Regions from separate parts of the Pseudomonas sp. 3296 genome, predicted to be linked through region 1. Evidence: predicted binding sites of a transcription regulator. Region 1 holds the regulator's gene; the other holds the start of a gene.
The links. Region 1 encodes sigma-54, which starts transcription at its own class of promoters, with help from an activator protein. Its sites were predicted from a motif close to ANTGGCATNNANNTTGCTNT; they were not measured.

Region 1 (15,342 bases):
CAACTCGCCCAAACAGAAGCGTATGGAGTCGAGCCTGGGTTCCGGCGTGATCATGAGCCCGGAAGGTTACATCCTGACCAACAACCACGTCACCACGGGGGCCGACCAGATCGTCGTGGCGCTCAAGGATGGCCGTGAGACCCTGGCCCGCGTGATCGGCAGCGACCCGGAAACCGATCTCGCGGTATTGAAGATCGACCTGAAGACCCTGCCGGCCATCACCATCGGCCGTTCCGACAACATCCGCATCGGGGACGTGGCGCTGGCCATCGGCAACCCGTTCGGTGTCGGCCAGACAGTGACCATGGGCATCATCAGCGCCACCGGCCGCAACCAGCTGGGCCTGAACAACTATGAAGATTTCATCCAGACCGACGCCGCGATCAACCCCGGCAACTCCGGCGGTGCGTTGGTGGACGCCAATGGCAACCTGACCGGCATCAACACGGCTATTTTCTCCAAATCCGGCGGCTCGCAAGGCATCGGGTTTGCGATCCCGGTGAAACTGGCGATGGAAGTGATGAAGTCGATCATCGAGCACGGTCAGGTGATTCGCGGCTGGCTGGGCATTGAAGTGCAACCGTTGAGCCAGGAACTGGCGGAGTCGTTCGGTCTGTCGGGACGTCCGGGGATTGTGGTCGCGGGGATTTTCCGTGACGGTCCGGCGCAAAAGGCCGGCCTGCAATTGGGGGATGTGATCCTCAGCATTGACGGCGAACCGGCCGGCGATGGTCGCCGTTCGATGAACCAGGTCGCGCGGATCAAGCCGACGGACAAGGTCACGGTTCAGGTAATGCGCAATGGCAAGGAGCTGAAGCTCACTGCTGAAATCGGCCTGCGCCCACCACCGGCACCGGTCAAAGAGAAAGAAGAAGAGTAACAGCCCCCCAGATCCCTTGTGGGAGCGTGGCTTGCCCACGATGGCAACACTGCGGTGTATCAGTTACACCGCGTTATCGTTCATCGCGGGCAAGCCACGCTCCCACAGGGGCGGTGGTGGTTTAAAGCTCGCCGAGGCCGTCGATCAGCGCCTGGTTCTGCTCCGGCGTGCCGATGGAGATCCGCAGGAACTGGGCAATCCGTTCCTGCTTGAAGTGCCGAACGATCACGCCTTGCTCACGCAACTTCGCCGCCAGCCCTGCCGCATCGTGCCGGGGGTGACGGGCAAAAATGAAGTTCGCCGCCGACGGCAACACCTCAAACCCTTTCGCCTCCAACTGCCCGATCACCTTCTCACGACTGTCGATGACCAACCGGCACGTCTTGTCGAAGTACTCGCGATCCTCAAACGCCGCCGCAGCCCCGACAATCGCCAGGCGATCCAGCGGATAAGAGTTGAAGCTGTTCTTGATTCGCTCCAGCGCCTCGATCAAGTCCGGATGCCCCACCGCCAGGCCAACCCGCAGGCCGGCCAGTGAACGGGATTTGGACAGGGTCTGAGTCACCAACAGGTTCGGATAACGGTCCACCAACGTGATCGCCGTCTCACCGCCAAAGTCGATGTAGGCCTCATCCACCACGACCACTGAATCCGGGCTGGCCTTGAGGATCTGCTCGACGGCGTCCAGCGCCAGCAGGCAACCGGTCGGTGCATTCGGGTTCGGGAAGATGATCCCGCCGTTCGGCTTGGCGTAGTCGGCCGGGTTGATCTGGAACTGTTCGTCCAGCGGCACCGCGTCGAACCTGATGCCATACAACCCGCAGTAAACCGGATAGAAGCTGTAGCTGATGTCCGGGAACAGCAGCGGCTGATCGTGTTGCAGCAGACCGTGAAAGATGTGCGCCAGGACTTCATCGGAACCGTTGCCGAGGAACACCTGATTGCCTTGCACGCCGTAGTACCTGGCAACAGCCTGCTTGAGCAGGTCGCTGTTCGGGTCCGGGTACAAACGCAGGTTGTCGTTCAGTTCGGTCTGCATCGCAGCCAACGCTTTGGGCGATGGACCGTACGGGTTTTCGTTGGTGTTGAGCTTCACCAGTTTCGTCAATTTTGGCTGCTCGCCCGGCACGTAAGGCACCAGGCTCTTGACGAAGGGGCTCCAGAATTTACTCATCTTCAGTTCCCCTGCTTGTCGTCAATGATGCGGTATTCGGCGCTGCGGGCGTGGGCGGTCAGCGACTCGCCACGGGCCAGTACGGAAGCGGTCTTGCCCAACTCGGACGCCCCTTGCTCGGAACAGAAGATGATCGAGGAGCGTTTCTGGAAGTCGTACACACCCAGCGGCGAAGAAAAACGCGCGGTGCCAGACGTCGGCAACACGTGGTTCGGACCGGCGCAGTAGTCGCCCAAGGCTTCGGAGGTGTGGCGGCCCATGAAGATCGCGCCCGCGTGACGGATCTGCGGCAACCACGCCTGCGGATCAGCGACCGACAACTCAAGGTGTTCCGGTGCGATGCGGTTGGCCACTTCGATGGCTTGTTCCATGTCGCGGACCTTGATCAACGCGCCCCGGCCATTGATCGAGGTTTCGATGATCTCGGCGCGTTCCATGGTTGGCAGCAGCTTGGCGATGCTCGCGGCGACCTTGTCGAGGAATTCGGCGTCCGGGCTGACCAGAATCGCCTGGGCGTCTTCATCGTGCTCGGCCTGGGAGAAAAGGTCCATGGCGATCCAGTCCGGATCGGTCTGGCCGTCGCACACCACGAGAATCTCGGACGGACCGGCGATCATGTCGATACCGACCTGACCAAACACATGACGCTTGGCGGTGGCGACATAGATGTTGCCCGGGCCCACTACTTTATCGACCTTCGGCACGCTTTCGGTGCCGTAAGCCAGCGCGGCAACCGCTTGGGCGCCGCCGATGGTGAACACGCGGTCGACGCCGGCAATGCAGGCCGCAGCCAGTACCAGCTCGTTGATTTCACCGCGCGGGGTCGGCACCACCATGACGACTTCGGTCACGCCTGCCACTTTGGCCGGGATCGCGTTCATCAGCACCGAAGACGGATACGACGCTTTGCCGCCCGGCACATACAGACCGGCGCGATCCAGCGGCGTGACCTTCTGGCCCAACACCGTGCCGTCGGCTTCGGTGTAGCTCCAGGAATCCTGTTTCTGCTTTTCGTGGTAGCTGCGCACGCGGGCCGCGGCTTTTTCGAGGGCTTCACGCTGCGGCACGGTGATCCGGGTCAGGGCCAGTTCCAGGCGCTCACGCGGCAGGATCAGGTCGGCCATCGAGGCGACTTCGAGACCATCGAACTTCTGGGTGAATTCCACCAGCGCCGCATCGCCACGCTCGCGCACGGCTTTGATGATGTCCAGCACCCGCTGATTGACCGAGTCGTCAGACACACTTTCCCAGCTCAGCAGATGATCCAGATGATGTGCGAAATCCGGGTCAGCAGCGTTGAGTCGGCGAATTGCAGTCGGTGCGGTCATAGCGAGAGCCTCATAGGAATGGCAAAAACTCAGGTGCCCTAACTTAGCAGTCGTTTCCGCTTGGGCACCTGAGATTCTGGCTATGAGGCGGATAGACGGGCGCGACTTAACGTCGCGCAGGTGAATCAGCCGCGGTGTCGAGACTCCACTGCCTTGCGCAGGGTGTCGATCAACGCCTGGATACGGGCGTGCTGCATTTTCATCGAAGCTTTGTTGACGATCAGCCGGGAGCTGATGTCGGCAATGAAATCCTGGGGCTCCAGGCCATTGGCGCGCAGGGTGTTGCCGGTGTCGACCACGTCGATGATCTTGTCGGCCAGACCAATCAGCGGCGCCAGTTCCATCGAGCCGTACAGCTTGATGATGTCGACCTGACGACCCTGCTCGGCGTAGTAACGCTTGGCAACGTTGACGAACTTGGTGGCGACCCGCAGGCGACCTTTTGGCTCGACATCGCCGACACGGCCGGCGGTCATCAGCTTGCACAGGGCAATGCGCAGGTCCAGAGGCTCGTACAGGCCCTGGCCGCCATACTCCATCAGCACATCTTTACCGGCGACGCCGAGGTCCGCGGCACCATGCTCGACATAGGTCGGCACGTCGGTGGCGCGCACGATCAGCAGACGTACGTCAGGCTGGGTCGTGGGAATGATCAGCTTGCGGCTCTTGTCCGGATTCTCGGTCGGCACGATGCCCGCTTCAGCCAGAAGCGGCAGGGTGTCGTCAAGGATGCGGCCCTTGGACAGTGCGATGGTCAACATGGGAAACGTCAGTCCTTATCAAGGTACTCATGCCCGGTCGCAAATGGCGCCGGACACACATCGAGCCGGAAACCGGCTCGACTTCAACAATTCAACGGGCATGTCCTTATGCCCATGCAGCAACTACTAGCCCGGTACGCGGCGGATCTTGGCGCCGAGCATCTGCAGTTTCTCTTCGATGCACTCGTAACCACGGTCGATGTGGTAGATGCGGTCGATCAGGGTGTCGCCTTCGGCGATCAACGCCGAGATTACCAGGCTGGCCGAAGCGCGCAGGTCGGTGGCCATGACTGGCGCGCCTTTGAGCGTCTCGGTGCCGGTAACGATGGCAGTGTTGCCTTCGACCTGGATCTTGGCGCCCATGCGGTGCAGTTCGTAAACGTGCATGAAGCGGTTCTCGAAGATCGTCTCGATCACCGCACCGGTGCCTTCGGCAATGGCGTTGAGGGAGATGAACTGCGCTTGCATGTCGGTCGGGAACGCCGGGTACGGAGCGGTCCGCACGTTAACGGCTTTTGGCCGCTTGCCGTGCATGTTCAGCTCGATCCAGTCTTCGCCGCAGGTGATTTCGGCACCCGACTCGCGGAGTTTTTCCAGAACGGCTTCGAGGATGGTCGGATCAGTGTCCTTGACCTTCACACGACCGCCGGTCACCGCAGCCGCCACCAGGTAGGTGCCGGTTTCGATGCGGTCAGGCATCACTTTGTACGTGGTCGGGTGCAGACGCTCAACGCCATCAATGGTGATGGTGTCGGTGCCGGCGCCAGTGATCTTGGCACCCATGGCAATCAGGAAGTTCGCCAGGTCGATGACTTCAGGTTCGCGAGCGGCGTTCTGCAACACGCTGCGGCCCTTGGCCAGAGCGGCCGCCATCATGATGTTTTCGGTGCCGGTCACGCTGACGGTATCGAAGAAGAAGTGCGCGCCGCGCAGGCCACCTTCAGGCGCCTTGGCCTTGATGTAGCCGCCTTCGACGTCAATGACTGCGCCCATGGCTTCAAGGCCACGGATGTGCAGGTCGACCGGACGCGAACCGATGGCGCAACCGCCAGGCAGTGCGACTTCGGCTTCACCGAAACGGGCAACCATCGGGCCCAGCACCAGGATCGACGCACGCATGGTTTTAACCAGTTCGTACGGTGCGATCAGGGTCTTGATGGTGCGCGGGTCGATTTCGACGCTGAGTTTCTCGTCGATCACCGGCTCGATGCCCATGCGACCGAACAGCTCGATCATCGTGGTGATGTCGTGCAGGTGCGGCAGGTTGGCCACGGTTACCGGGCCATCACACAGCAGGGTAGCAGCCAGGATCGGCAGGGCAGAGTTCTTTGCCCCGGAGATGCGGATTTCGCCATCAAGACGAACGCCACCGGTAATAATCAATTTATCCATAAGAATCTCGACGCCCTTGGGCTCAGGTGCGCTCGGCCCAGGCCGTGCTGCTGAAAAATTTCATAGTGACCGCATGGATGCTGCCATCGGTGATCCATGGGTTCAAATGGGCATAGATCTGCTGCTGACGCTTCACCGGGCTCAACGCCGCCAGTTCATCGCTAATCACGTTCAGCTGGAAATTGCAGCCTTCGCCCTCAACTTCTACCAACGTTCCGGGCAGCTTTCCTTCAAGGAAGCTCTTCACTTCTACGGCCTGCATGCTCAACCTCAATCGGCGCCCTGTGCGCACGGGTCGGACATCATACAAAAAAGCCCCGCGCCTGCGAACCCCGCGAAGCAGGACTCTGACGGGGGGCTTCTTTATAGATGCGGTCAGGGGTGCGCCAACAGCTCGGTCAATTCGCTGACCTGAGCGATTTCACGCATGTCTTCGGGCATCCCGCGGATGCTCAGCGCCTTGCCGGCCGCCTCTGCATCACGCATGAAGCACAGCAGCAGCGACAAGCCGACGCTGCTGGACTTCAACACAGCCGAGCAGTCGACCACCAGCGCGGTAGCCGCGCTAGATTTAATCAACGCCTGACCCTGCTTGCGCAAGCCAGGGGCCGTGAGGTAGTCCAGCATGCCACTCAACCGCAGCTCGCCGGATTCGCTCATGCGAATGGCCGACACACTCATTGGGCTGACTTCTCGGTCGACGCCTTGGCTTTGGCAACTTCCCCGGCCCAACCGTTGATGGTCTTGTCCAGGTCATTACCATTGCGCTGCATCGCATCAGCGAACTGATCACGGAACAGCTTGCCGATGTTAATGCCATTGATGATGACGTTGCGCAGCTTCCACTCGCCATTGATCTTTTCCAGCGTGTAAGACACTGGATAGATCGCGCCGTTACTGCCTTTGACGGTCATGCCAACGCTGGTGCGATCGCCCGACTCGTCTTTGGCCGGGTCAACGGTGATGCCCTGGTTGTTGTATTCAAGCAACGCATTGCCATAAAACTGGAACAGGCCCTTCTTGAAGTTTTCTTCGAAGGTTTTCATCTGTGCCGGTGTGGCTTTCTTCGAATACTTGACCGTCATGATGCTTTTGGAGATGCCCTCGGCATCCACCACTGGCCCGACGATGGTGTTCAACGCTGTATAGAAGTCCTGCGGGTCTTGCTTGTACTTCTCTTTGTTGGCCGACAGATCGGCCAGCATCCGGTTGGTGGTGTCCTGTACCAGATCGTGCGCGGAAGGCGCCGCCACGGCGTTAGCCATCAACGGCAGCGCCGCGAGTACTACCAACAGGCCACGTCGCAAGGTAGAGATCATTCAAAAGCTCCTCATTTGGCGTCTTTGCTAACGGTATTGAGCAGGAATTTACCGATCAGGTCCTCAAGCACCAGCGACGACTGGGTGTCGTGGATGGTCCCGCCATCCTTGAGCAAGGCTTCTTCGCCGCCCACGCTGATGCCGATGTACTTCTCGCCCAACAGGCCAGCAGTCAGGATAGATGCAGTGGAATCAGTCGGCAGGTTATCTACGCGCTTTTCCAGTTGCATGGTCACCCGACCGGTGAACGTGTCGCGGTCCAGATCGATCGCCGTGACCTTGCCGATGGTCACACCGGCCATGGTCACTTTAGCTCTGACCGTCAAACCGGCGATATTGTCGAAGTACGCATAAAGTTTATACGTGTCGGTGCTCGGGCTCGGGGACAGACCACTCACCCGCAACGCCAGCAGCAACAAAGCCAGGATGCCAGCCAGCAAGAAAAGGCCGACACCGATTTCCAGGGTGCGGTTTTGCATCAGAAATCTCCAAACATCAAGGCGGTCAAAATAAAGTCCAGGCCGAGTACAGCCAAAGAGGCATACACCACGGTTTTGGTAGTGGCACGACTGATCCCCTCGGAAGTGGGCTCACAGTCATAGCCTTGGAATACGGCGATCCAGGTCACGACGAACGCGAAGACGATGCTTTTGATGATGCCATTGAGCACGTCATCAGTGAACGTCACGCTGTTTTGCATGTTCGACCAGTACGAACCTTCATACACACCGAGCCAGTCGACGGCCACCCAAGAGCCGCCCCAGATACCCACCACACTGAAAATCATTGCCAGCACCGGCAGGGAAATGAAGCCAGCCCACAGGCGTGGGGCAACAATATATTTGAGCGGGTCGACACCAATCATTTCCAGACTGGACAACTGTTCGGTGGATTTCATGTTGCCGATTTCCGCCGTCAGCGCCGAACCGGCGCGCCCGGCAAACAGCAACGCCGTCACCACCGGCCCCAGTTCTCGCAGCAGCGTCAGCGCAACCATCTGCCCGACCGCCTGTTCCGAGCCGTAGCTGGACAGGATGTTGAAGCCTTGCAGCGCCAGCACCATGCCGATGAACACGCCGGAGACGACAATGATAACCAGGGACATCACGCCCACTGAGTGCAATTGCTTGACCAGCAGACCAAAGCCGCCGCCAATGCCACCGCGACCGAGCAAGGCATGAAACAGGAAGATCGTCGAACGACCGAACACCGCCAGCACATCGATGGCGGCGTGGCCAAACCGGCGCACGCGCTCTATTAATGAAATCTTGCGCATCAACGCTTCCCCAGAAGATCTGCGCGGTAATCCGTCGCTGGAAAGTGGTATGCGACCGGGCCGTCGGGTTCGCCGGTCATGAATTGACGGATCCGCGGTTCCTGCGAGTTCATCAGTTCCTCGGGAGTCCCTTGCCCCAACACCTGGCCTTCGCCGACAACATAGATGTAGTCGGCGATGCTGGCGGTTTCGGCCAGATCGTGGGAGACCACGATGCTAGTGATGCCCAGCGCATCGTTGAGCAGGCGGATCAGGCGCACCAGTACGCCCATGGCGATGGGGTCCTGGCCGACAAAGGGCTCGTCGTACATGAGGATCTGCGGATCGAGGGCAATCGCCCGGGCCAGCGCAACACGACGCTTCATGCCGCCGGACAACTCGTCAGGCATCAGGTCGATGGCGCCACGCAAGCCCACGGCCTGCAATTTGAGCAGGACGATGTCGCGGATCATTTCTTCCGGCAGCTCGGTATGAACGCGCAGCGGAAAGGCGACGTTCTCGAACACATCGAGGTCGGTAAACAGGGCGCCACTCTGGAACAGCACGCCCATGTGTTTGCGCGCATCGAACAGATCACTGCGCGACAACTTGGGCAGGTTCTGGCCGTTGACCCAGACTTCGCCCTTGGTGGGACGCAATTGTGCGCCCATCAATCGCAACAGCGTGGTTTTGCCACACCCGGAAGGCCCCATGATGCCGGTGACCTTGCCGCGCGGGATACGGATATCGACGTTATTGAAAATGCTGCGCGTACCGCGCTTGAAGGTCAGTCCCTTCAGCTCGACCGCGTAGGCGTTATCGGCACTCATCTAAACTCCTTGCGATGCAGCCTCTCACTCGGACGCCTGGCTCTCTGACGAAAGCACATACCTCCCCGGGCAGGCCGAACTGGCGGCGAACTATATCACTGCAAAGGCCTGCCCCCCAAGGCCCAAGCCCGACCATGTTCAGTAACAAGACAGGCAAAAAGCCTCGTTTAGAGGGGATTCGGTTACAGGGAATGACAAAGCGTGACGAACTAGCGTGAGGGTTTTGATCATTACCGCTATAATCGCCGCCTTTTCATCAGGCTATACGATTTCTGACATGAGCCAATCCAGCGACCTGATTCAATCAGCACAACGCACCATCCGCCTCGAACTGGAAGCCGTAGAAGGCTTGCTGCCCCACATCGACGCTGATTTCGTACGCGCTTGCGAGATGATTCTGGCCAGCAAAGGCCGCGTGGTGGTAGTCGGCATGGGTAAATCCGGGCACATCGGCAACAAGATCGCCGCCACCCTGGCCAGCACCGGCACCACGGCTTTTTTCGTGCACCCGGCCGAAGCCAGCCACGGCGACATGGGCATGATCACGCGGGACGACATCATCCTGGCCCTGTCGAACTCCGGTTCCACCAACGAAATCGTCACCCTGTTGCCCCTGATCAAGCGTCTCGGCATTCAGTTGATCAGCGTGACCGGCAACCCGGAATCACCGCTGGCCAAGGCTGCCGAGGTCAATCTCAACGTTCACGTCGAACACGAGGCCTGCCCGCTGAACCTGGCACCCACCTCCTCTACCACTGCCGCCTTGGTCATGGGCGACGCCCTGGCCGTTGCGTTGCTGGAAGCGCGCGGTTTTACCGCTGAAGACTTCGCCTTTTCCCACCCCGGTGGTGCGCTGGGCCGGCGTCTGCTGCTGAAAGTGGAAAACGTCATGCACGCCGGGCAAGAGCTGCCACAGGTTCACCGCGGCACTTTGCTCAAGGACGCGCTGATGGAAATGACCCGCAAGGGTCTGGGCATGACCGTCATTCTGGAAGCCGACGGCAAGCTGGCCGGGATCTTCACTGACGGCGATCTGCGCCGCACACTGGATCGCAGCATCGACATCCACAGCGCCACCATTGACCAGGTCATGACCGCACACGGCAAGACCGCCCGCGCCGAAATGCTCGCCGCCGAGGCCCTGAAAATCATGGAAGACCACAAAATCAACGCGCTGGTCGTGGTCGACAGCGAAGACCGCCCGGTCGGCGCCTTGAACATGCACGACTTGCTGCGCGCAGGAGTAATGTAATGAGTTCGGACCTGCTGCAACGCGGCAAACAGATCAAACTCGCCGTGTTTGACGTCGACGGCGTGCTGACTGACGGACGCCTGTACTTCCTCGAAGACGGCAGTGAGTTCAAGACGTTCAACACCCTCGACGGTCAAGGCATCAAGATGTTGATGGCGGCAGGCGTACAGACGGCTATCATCAGCGGCCGCAAGACCCCGGTGGTCGAACGACGAGCAAAAAACCTCGGCATCCCGCACCTTTATCAAGGTCGCGAGGACAAACTGGTGGTGCTGGACGAACTTCTGGCCCAACTCAACCTAAGCTATGAACAAGTGGCCTACCTCGGTGACGACCTGCCGGACCTGCCGGTGATTCGCCGCGTCGGCCTGGGCATGGCGGTAGCCAACGCTGCCAGCTTCGTGCGTGAAAACGCCCATGGCATTACCGTCGCCCGTGGTGGCGAGGGTGCCGCTCGCGAATTCTGCGAATTGATCCTGCGCGCCCAGGGCCGCCTCGATGCGGCCAACGCCGCGTACCTGTGAGCCCATTATGCTGAGCAAAAAGTTTCGTAACATCCTGTTGTTCAGTTGCATCGCGGCGCTGTTCGCTGCAGTCGGCTACTGGAACATCAGCCCGGAACGCTTTCTCGACAAGACAGTTGCCCCTGTCGACGAAAGCGCGATCGACTATTACGCACTCAACGCCCACAGCGTGCAGTACCTGCCGGACGGCAAATTGCAGTACGAAATGACGTCCGACAAGGTCGAACACCTGAAAGCGTCCGAGGTCACACTGCTGACCAACCCCGACCTGAACATGTTCCGCGGCACCCAGTTTCCCTGGCACGTCCAGAGCGAACACGGGGAAGTCAACCCAGACGGCACCCAGGTCGAGCTGATCGACTCGGTACGCATTACCCGTTTCGACGAAAAAAACCGCAGGACCCTGATTACCACCACCCGTATGACTGTGTTCCCGCAGCAGCAATATGCGCAGACCGACCAACCCGTTAGAATCGACGGCGCTGGCGGTGTATCGACAGGCAACGGAATGAAAGCGTACTTGAAAGAAAGCAGGATACACCTGCTATCTAACGTAAGAGGACAGTATGAGGCTCGTTAAAACCCTCCCTATTTTGCTCAGTCTGGGCGCAGCACTGGGAAGCGTGAGCGCCTGGGCTCTGCCGAACGATCAAGAGCAGCCAATCCGCATTCAGGCCGACGATGCCCAACTGGACGATAAGAATGGCGTTGCCACCTATAAAGGTGACGTGATCATCACCCAGGGTTCGATGATCGTTAAGGGCAACACCGTGACCATCACTCGTACGCCGGCTGGCGACATCGACGTGGTGACTTCGGTGGGCAATCTCGCCTACTTCGAGCAACTGCAGACCGCTGGCGACACCAAGCCTGTCCAGGGTTGGGGTGTGACTATCCAGTACCACGCCGCGCAAAACCGCGTCGTGCTGATCGACAAGGCAAAAGTTGTCGACAAGGACAACAACACCACCCAGGGCGAGAAAATCGTCTACGACACAGTCAAGAAGCTTGCGAGCGCTGGCCGTGCGACAGGCAACAAGGTCACCGAGGCGCGTCCACGCATCGACATGGTGATCCAGCCGAAGAAGAAAACCGACGAGCAGAAGGCCCAGTAATGGCAACTCTGAAAGCTCAGCATCTGGCCAAGAGCTACAAGAGCCGCCAGGTCGTGCGCGACGTCAGCCTGTCGATCGACAGCGGTCAAATCGTCGGCCTGCTGGGTCCCAACGGCGCCGGCAAGACCACTTGCTTCTACATGATTGTCGGCCTGGTGCAGGCCGATCAGGGCCGTGTGCTGATCGATGATCTGGACGTCAGCCACCAGCCGATGCACGGTCGCGCAAAGGCTGGTATCGGTTATCTGCCGCAAGAAGCGTCGATCTTCCGCAAACTCTCGGTGGCCGACAACATCATGGCAATCCTCGAGACCCGCAAGGAACTCGACAAGGCCGGGCGTCGCAAAGAGCTGGAAAGCCTGCTGCAGGAATTTCACATCAGCCACATCCGCGACAACCTCGGCATGAGCCTGTCGGGTGGTGAACGCCGCCGCGTGGAAATCGCTCGCGCACTGGCCACCAATCCGAAATTCATCCTGCTCGACGAACCTTTCGCCGGCGTGGACCCGATTTCGGTCGGCGACATCAAGCAGATCATCTACCACCTCAAGGCCAAAGGCATTGGCGTGCTGATCACTGACCACAACGTCCGTGAAACCCTGGATATCTGCGAAACAGCCTACATCGTCAACGATGGCCAGCTGATTGCCGAAGGCGACTCCGCCACTATCCTGGCCAACGACCTGGTTAAAGAAGTTTATCTGGGCCATGAGTTCCGCCTGTAAGCGTTGAGGTGTCTGGCTAGCCGACTGAGCGCTTACGACGATAAAAATCAACAGGTTTTTATTGTTACAGCGCTCTAGGCAAACACTTCAGTTTCAGGCATATAATTTGCTTATGTTTGGCGCTCCGGCGCCCTGTAGTGGATGGCGCATGTGCGCCGGCGAATAAGGTGTTAAGCCCCTGCCATGAAACCATCGCTAGTCTTGAGAATGGGCCAGCAGCTGACGATGACACCGCAGCTGCAACAGGCCATCCGCCTGCTCCAATTGTCGACCCTGGACCTGCAACAGGAAATCCAGGAGGCCCTGGAGTCCAATCCGATGCTCGAACGCCAGGAAGAAGGCGACGACTTCGACAACGCCGACCCCTTGGCCGACAAAGCCGAACAGCAACCCAATGCCGATGTTTCGGAACCCTCCTACCAGGAAACCGCCCCGACGGTGGACAACCTCGAGGAAGGTGACTGGAACGAGCGCATCCCCAACGAACTGCCCGTCGACACAGCCTGGGAAGACGTCTACCAGACCAGCGCCAGCAGCCTGCCGAGCAACGATGACGACGAATGGGACTTCACCACTCGCACTTCGGCTGGCGAGAGCCTGCAAAGCCACCTGCTCTGGCAACTGAACCTGGCACCGATGTCCGACACCGATCGCCTGATCGCCGTGACCCTGATCGACTGCATCAACAATCAGGGTTACCTGGATGAAACCCTCGAGGAGATCCTCGAAGCTTTCGACCCGGAACTGGACATCGAACTGGACGAAATCGAAGCCGTCCTGCACCGCATCCAGCAATTCGAACCGGCCGGCATCGGCGCGCGCAACCTGGGCGAATGCCTGCTGCTGCAATTGCGCCAATTGTCCGCCAAGACGCCTTGGCTGGCCGAAGCCAAGCGCCTGGTCAGCGACTACATCGATTTGCTCGGCAGTCGCGACTACAGCCAACTGATGCGCCGCATGAAGCTCAAGGAAGATGAACTGCGTCAGGTCATCGAACTGGTCCAGAGCCTCAACCCGCGCCCCGGCTCGCAGATCGAATCCAGCGAAGCCGAGTACGTCGTTCCAGACGTGATCGTGCGCAAGGACAACGAACGCTGGCTGGTGGAACTTAACCAGGAGTCGGTGCCAAGGCTGCGGGTCAACGCCCAGTACGCTGGGTTTGTCCGTCGCGCCGACACCAGCGCTGACAACACCTTCATGCGCAATCAATTGCAAGAGGCCCGCTGGTTCATCAAGAGCCTGCAAAGCCGCAATGAAACCCTGATGAAAGTCGCCACCCAGATCGTCGAACATCAACGCGGCTTCCTGGAGTACGGCGACGAAGCCATGAAGCCGCTGGTCCTGCATGACATCGCTGAAGCGGTAGGCATGCACGAGTCGACGATTTCACGGGTGACCACGCAAAAATTCATGCATACCCCACGGGGCATATATGAGCTGAAATACTTTTTCTCCAGTCACGTCAGCACCTCCGAAGGCGGCGAATGCTCCTCCACGGCGATCCGCGCGATCATCAAAAAACTGGTTGCCGCGGAAAATCAGAAAAAGCCGTTGAGTGACAGCAAGATCGCTGGTTTACTGGAGGCACAAGGCATTCAGGTGGCTCGCCGCACCGTCGCCAAGTACCGCGAATCCTTAGGGATCGCGCCTTCGAGCGAACGCAAGCGGTTGATGTAGAGCCACGCCACAGCGTTCCAGTGGTAGATCATCTGATCTACCGCTTTATGCACTGGCAACGAAGGAGAAGCTGTATGCAAGTCAACATCAGTGGACACCAACTGGAAGTGACCGAACCCCTGCGCATCTACATCGGCGAAAAACTCGAACGATTAGAGCGGCATTTCGACAAGATCACCAACGTGCAGGTCACGATGACGGTCGAGAAGCTGAAGCAGAAAATCGAAGCCACCCTGCATATTCCCGGCAATGAAGTGGTCGCCAACGCGGAACATACCGATATGTACGCGGCGATCGACGCATTGACCGACAAGCTGGATAAACAACTCAAAAAGCATAAGGAAAAGACCCAGAGCCTCCTCCAGGGCGCGACCGGTCGTTAACATCCCCAACCCATGATCCGACTTGAAAACATCCTGACCCCCGGCCGTTCCCTCGTGAACGTGCCGGGCGGCAGTAAAAAGAAAGCACTCGAACAAATTGCCAACCTGATTGCCCGGGAAGTGCCGGATCTGGAGATGCAAGATGTCTTCGAGGCTTTGATTGCCCGTGAAAAACTCGGCTCGACCGGTTTTGGTAACGGCATCGCCATCCCCCACTGCCGCCTCAAAGGTTGCGAATCGCCCATCAGCGCCTTGATGCACCTAGACGCCCCAATCGATTTCGACGCCATCGACGGCGCTCCGGTTGACCTGCTGTTTGTACTGCTGGTCCCGCAAGCGGCTACCGATGCGCACCTTGAACTGCTCCGCCAGATCGCCAGCATGCTCGATCGCAAGGAGGTGCGGGAAAAACTGCGTAGTGCTCAGAGCAACGAAGCCTTGTATAAGGTTGTTCTGGAAGAGCAAAACGGTCACTAATCATGCGCTTGATCATCGTCAGTGGCCGTTCCGGCTCAGGTAAAAGTACCGTACTCGATGTTCTCGAGGACAACGGCTACTACTGCATCGACAACCTGCCCGCCGGCTTGCTGCCGGAACTGGCCGAACGCGCACTGATTCATACCGAACTGGCACAGCCGCTGGTCGCCGTGTCCATCGATGCACGTAACCTGCCGAGCCACCTGTCACGCTTTCCCGAACTGCTCGAAGAAGTCCGTAGCCGGCATAT
Region 2 (4,771 bases), on a different contig from region 1:
TTCGGTTTGACTGCTCGCCAAATAGTCTTCTACGGTGAACTCAAGAAAGCCCTGAGTGACGCCGATAAGCATGTCAGGCAAGGTAACTGCGTCAGCAAGGGCAGGGCTGCCAGCGTTGAACAGGCAGACGGCCGACATCGCGCAAAGCACGTGGCGAGCGTTTGATGTCAGGCGTCGGAAAAATGTCGGTTCTGTGTTCATAAGAGTTAAAAAGCAAGCGCCGTGCCGTTTAGCAATGAACGTGCGTCGCAACACACTTAAGCGTTGGTGTAGGAGTCTGTGCATGGCTGGTGTAATGGATGCGGTAAACCAGCGCACGCAACTGGTAGGGCAGAATCGCCTGGAGCTGCTGTTGTTCCGTCTCGACGGCCAGCAGCTCTATGGGATCAACGTGTTCAAGGTTCGGGAAGTGCTGCAATGCCCCAAACTCACGCTGATGCCAAAATCCAGTCCTGTCGTGTGCGGTGTGGCAAATATCCGGGGGGCGACCATTCCGATTCTTGATCTGGCCATGGCGACCGGCTCCGGCGCGCTGAAAGATCAAAGCAATCCGTTCGTGATCATCACGGAGTACAACACCAAGACCCAGGGTTTCCTGGTGCGCTCGGTGGAACGCATCGTCAACATGAACTGGGAAGAGATTCATCCGCCACCCAAGGGCACGGGACGCGATCACTACCTGACGGCTGTGACTCGGGTCGACAATCAGTTAGTCGAAATCATCGACGTCGAGAAAATCCTCGCGGAAGTGGCGCCGACTCCGGAAGCGATTTCGGTCGGTGTGGTCGATGTCGAAACCCAGCACAAGGCCTTGTCCTTGAAGGTCTTGACCGTCGATGACTCGTCGGTGGCGCGCAAGCAGGTGACTCGTTGTCTGCAAACCGTCGGTGTCGAAGTGGTGGCGTTGAATGACGGCAAGCAAGCGCTGGATTACCTGCGCAAGCTGGTCGACGAAGGGAAAAAGCCGGAAGAAGAGTTCCTGATGATGATTTCCGACATCGAGATGCCGGAAATGGACGGGTACACCCTCACGGCCGAGATCCGCAACGATCCACGCATGCAAAAGCTTCATATCATCCTGCATACTTCGTTGTCCGGGGTATTCAATCAGGCGATGGTCAAGAAAGTCGGTGCCGATGACTTCCTTGCCAAGTTCCGTCCTGATGACCTGGCATCCCGGGTAGTCGACCGGATCAAAGCAGCAGATATCAGCTAGGGGCCTTCTGCCCCTGGTGGTTAACACGATTTAAGAGGCGGCATCTTTGTCTACGGGTAATTTGGATTTCGAACAGTTCCGGGTCTTCCTGGAAAAAGCCTGTGGCATTTTGCTCGGTGAAAACAAGCAGTACCTGGTCTCGAGCCGTCTCAACAAACTGATGGAACAGCAAGGCATCAAATCCCTGGGTGAGCTGGTCCAGCGCATCCAGACCCAGCCGCGCAGCGGTTTGCGCGAGATGGTGGTGGACGCGATGACGACCAACGAAACCCTGTGGTTTCGTGACACCTATCCGTTTGAAGTGTTGAAGAACAAGGTATTGCCTGAAGCGATCAAGGCTGCACCCGGCCAGCGTTTGCGGATCTGGTCCGCGGCATGTTCGTCGGGTCAGGAACCGTACTCGCTGTCGATGTCCATCGATGAGTTCGAACGCGTCAACATGGGCCAGCTGAAGATGGGGGTGCAAATTGTCGCCACCGACCTGTCCGGCACCATGCTGACCAACTGCAAGACCGGCGAGTACGACAGCCTGGCGATCGGCCGTGGCCTGTCGCCCGAGCGTCTTCAGCGTTACTTCGACCCGAAAGGGCCGGGGCGCTGGGCGATCAAGGCGCCGATCAAGAGCCGCGTGGAGTTTCGTTCGTTCAACCTGCTGGACAGTTATGCAGCGCTGGGCAAGTTCGACATCGTGTTCTGCCGCAACGTGCTGATCTACTTCTCCGCCGAGGTGAAGAAAGACATCCTGTTGCGCATTCACAGCACGCTCAAGCCAGGCGGCTATCTGTTCCTCGGTGCGTCCGAAGCGCTGAACGGTTTACCGGATCATTACCAGATGGTTCAGTGCAGCCCGGGGATCATTTACCAGGCGAAGTGATTCGTTGGCGGCACAAAAAAACGGGAGTCCTCAGGGACTCCCGTTTTTTTATGCCTGATGGTTTTTCGCCAACACCACAATCCCCTGTGGGAGCCGGGCTTGTCCGGCTCCCACAGGGTAAGAGTTGTTCTTTCGAAGGCGATAAGCGGCAGAAAAGCGGCAGCCTGCGGAAACCGTTTGCCGCTTTTCTGGCATTGCCGCCCTTGCCACTGCCCGCAAAGCCCCGGTTTCCGGGGTTTTCTGATTTGGCACGCCGCTTGCTATGTCTCTGTTACGAAAAATCAGGTCACCCGAAGGTTTCCCGACATGAGCATCAGCTTCGATAAAGCGCTCGGTATCCACGAACAAGCCCTGGGCTTCCGCGCTCAGCGTGCCGAAGTCCTGGCCAACAACATCTCCAACGCCGACACCCCGAACTACAAGGCTCGGGATCTGGACTTCTCCAAAGTGCTTGCCGCACAGAACGAGAAAACCAAGGGCGGTACTTTTGCCTTGAACATGACCAACAGCCGTCATATCGAAGCTGAAGGCCTGGGCAATGGCGACGAGTCGTTGCTGTATCGCACGCCGATGCAACCGTCGATCGACCAGAACACCGTGGACGCCCAGCTTGAACAATCAGCGTACGCGGAAAACGCCGTCGGCTTCCAGGCCAGCTTCACCCTGCTCAACAGCAAATTCAAAGGGCTGGTGTCAGCCCTTCGCGGAGAGTAAGTCATGTCCCTATCCAGTGTTTTCAACATTGCCGGTAGCGGCATGAGTGCGCAAACCACGCGCTTGAACACCGTCGCCTCGAACATCGCCAACGCCGAAACCGTCTCGTCGAGCATCGACCAGACCTATCGCGCCCGTCACCCGGTGTTCGCCACCATGTTCCAGGGCGGCCAGAACGGCGGCAGCGATTCGCTGTTCCAGAGCCAGGACGCTGCTGGTCAAGGCGTGCAAGTGCTGGGCGTGGTCGAAGACCAGAGCAACCTTGAAGCGCGCTACGAGCCGAACCATCCGGCTGCCGACGCCAAGGGCTACGTCTACTACCCGAACGTCAACGTCGTCGAAGAAATGGCCGACATGATTTCCGCGAGCCGTTCGTTCCAGACCAACGCCGAAATGATGAACACCGCCAAAACCATGATGCAGAAGGTCCTGACCCTCGGTCAGTGATAAGGGGCGACTCAGATGAGTGTTACCGATACCACCAGCGGCTTGAGCCTCAAGGATGTTCTGGCCAACTCTTCGGTCAAGACCAGCAACACCAGCAGCGACGGCTTGGCCGCCGCTACCAGCAGCGCCACCGGCAAGAACGCATTGGGCAAAGACGCGTTCCTGCAGTTGTTGGTAACTCAACTGAAAAACCAGAACCCGCTGGAACCGCAGGACAACGGCGCGTTTGTCGCGCAGTTGGCGCAGTTCAGTAGCCTGGAAGGCATCACCACGCTCAACGATACGGTCAGCGGCATTGCCGGCAACTACAACTCGTCGCAAGCGTTGCAAGCTTCTTCGCTGGTAGGCCGTTCGGTTGTTGCCCAGACCGACACAGCGGTGGTCGACACCTCCAAGAGTTTCAACGGTACGGCTGTCGTACCAGCCTCGACGAACCCGGTCACAATCAAGATCACCGATACCGATGGCAAAGTGGTTCGCACCATCGATCTTGGCAGTCAGCAGGCCGGCAACGCCGGTTTCATCTGGGACGGCAAGAACGATGCGGGCGAGGTGGCCAAGGCCGGCACTTACAAGTTTGCTGCTACCGCGACTTACGACAGCAAGGCGACCTCGCTGGTGACCTACCTGCCGGCAACCGTCAACAGCGTGACCATCAGCCAGACTGGCGGTGAGTTGATGCTGAACCTGGCAGGCCTGGGCAGTGTTGCCCTGTCCAAAGTACAGACCATTGGTATATAGAGCCGACTAACACGGCACAAAGGAGTGGAATATGTCTTTCAATATCGGCCTTAGCGGTCTCTATGCAGCCAACAAACAACTGGACGTGACCGGCAACAACATCGCCAACGTTGCGACCACCGGTTTCAAATCCTCCCGTGCAGAATTCGAAGACGTGTACTCGGCCACGCGCCTGGGTACCGGCAGCAAGACCGTCGGCAACGGCGTGCGTCTGGCCAACGTTTCCCAGCAGTTCGGCCAGGGCGACGTGAACAACACCGGCAACGTGTTGGACATGGGTATCCAGGGCAACGGTTTCTTCGTCATGAGCGACAACGGCTCGCTGAGTTACACCCGTGCCGGTGCGTTCAAGACTGACGCCCAGAACTACGTGGTCGACAACAACGGCCGTCGCTTGCAGGGTTTTGGCGTAGACGCCAACGGCAAGATCATCAACGGCGTGCTGACCGACCTGAAAATCGACACTTCGAGCCTGGCGCCGCATGCGACCACCCGTGTCGACCAGACGATGAACCTGAACTCCTCGGACCCACTGCCAACAGTGACCCCGTTCAACGTCAAAGACACCAACAGCTACAACAAGACCATTTCCACCCCTGTGTACGACACGCAGGGCAACCAGCACACGATGGACCAGTACTACGTTAAAAATGCGGCGTCCAACTCCTGGACTGTCTACACCTACATGGACGGCCGTAGCCCAACCAACCCATTGGCAGAGCCGCCAGTGCCGATCACTGCTGACCTCACCTTCAACCCTGATGGCAGCATCAAGACCC

Region 2: a site for sigma-54 is predicted at 2,335-2,354, ahead of flgB (flagellar basal body rod protein FlgB). Genes of this name have one in related genera too.

Annotation. Positions count from the first base shown of each region.
Region 1 covers NZ_JAVDUY010000003.1:501,194-516,535, forward strand. The annotation lists gene algW (Do family serine endopeptidase AlgW) at 1-880, shown strand, start outside; gene hisC (histidinol-phosphate transaminase) at 1,002-2,054, opposite strand; gene hisD (histidinol dehydrogenase) at 2,057-3,382, opposite strand; gene hisG (ATP phosphoribosyltransferase) at 3,508-4,143, opposite strand; gene murA (UDP-N-acetylglucosamine 1-carboxyvinyltransferase) at 4,270-5,535, opposite strand; gene J2X66_RS10645 (BolA family protein) at 5,558-5,797, opposite strand; gene J2X66_RS10650 (STAS domain-containing protein) at 5,911-6,216, opposite strand; gene J2X66_RS10655 (ABC transporter substrate-binding protein) at 6,213-6,854, opposite strand; gene mlaD (outer membrane lipid asymmetry maintenance protein MlaD) at 6,866-7,333, opposite strand; gene mlaE (lipid asymmetry maintenance ABC transporter permease subunit MlaE) at 7,333-8,130, opposite strand; gene J2X66_RS10670 (ATP-binding cassette domain-containing protein) at 8,130-8,939, opposite strand; gene J2X66_RS10675 (KpsF/GutQ family sugar-phosphate isomerase) at 9,217-10,191, shown strand; gene J2X66_RS10680 (HAD family hydrolase) at 10,191-10,715, shown strand; gene lptC (LPS export ABC transporter periplasmic protein LptC) at 10,723-11,295, shown strand; gene lptA (lipopolysaccharide transport periplasmic protein LptA) at 11,282-11,830, shown strand; gene lptB (LPS export ABC transporter ATP-binding protein) at 11,830-12,555, shown strand; gene J2X66_RS10700 (RNA polymerase factor sigma-54) at 12,739-14,232, shown strand; gene hpf (ribosome hibernation-promoting factor, HPF/YfiA family) at 14,307-14,615, shown strand; gene ptsN (PTS IIA-like nitrogen regulatory protein PtsN) at 14,628-15,092, shown strand; gene rapZ (RNase adapter RapZ) at 15,095-15,342, shown strand, end outside.
Region 2 covers NZ_JAVDUY010000008.1:50,673-55,443, forward strand. The annotation lists gene flgA (flagellar basal body P-ring formation chaperone FlgA) at 1-201, opposite strand, end outside; gene J2X66_RS22080 (chemotaxis protein CheV) at 284-1,216, shown strand; gene cheR (protein-glutamate O-methyltransferase CheR) at 1,263-2,090, shown strand; gene flgB (flagellar basal body rod protein FlgB) at 2,397-2,804, shown strand; gene flgC (flagellar basal body rod protein FlgC) at 2,808-3,251, shown strand; gene flgD (flagellar hook assembly protein FlgD) at 3,267-3,992, shown strand; gene flgE (flagellar hook protein FlgE) at 4,024-4,771, shown strand, end outside.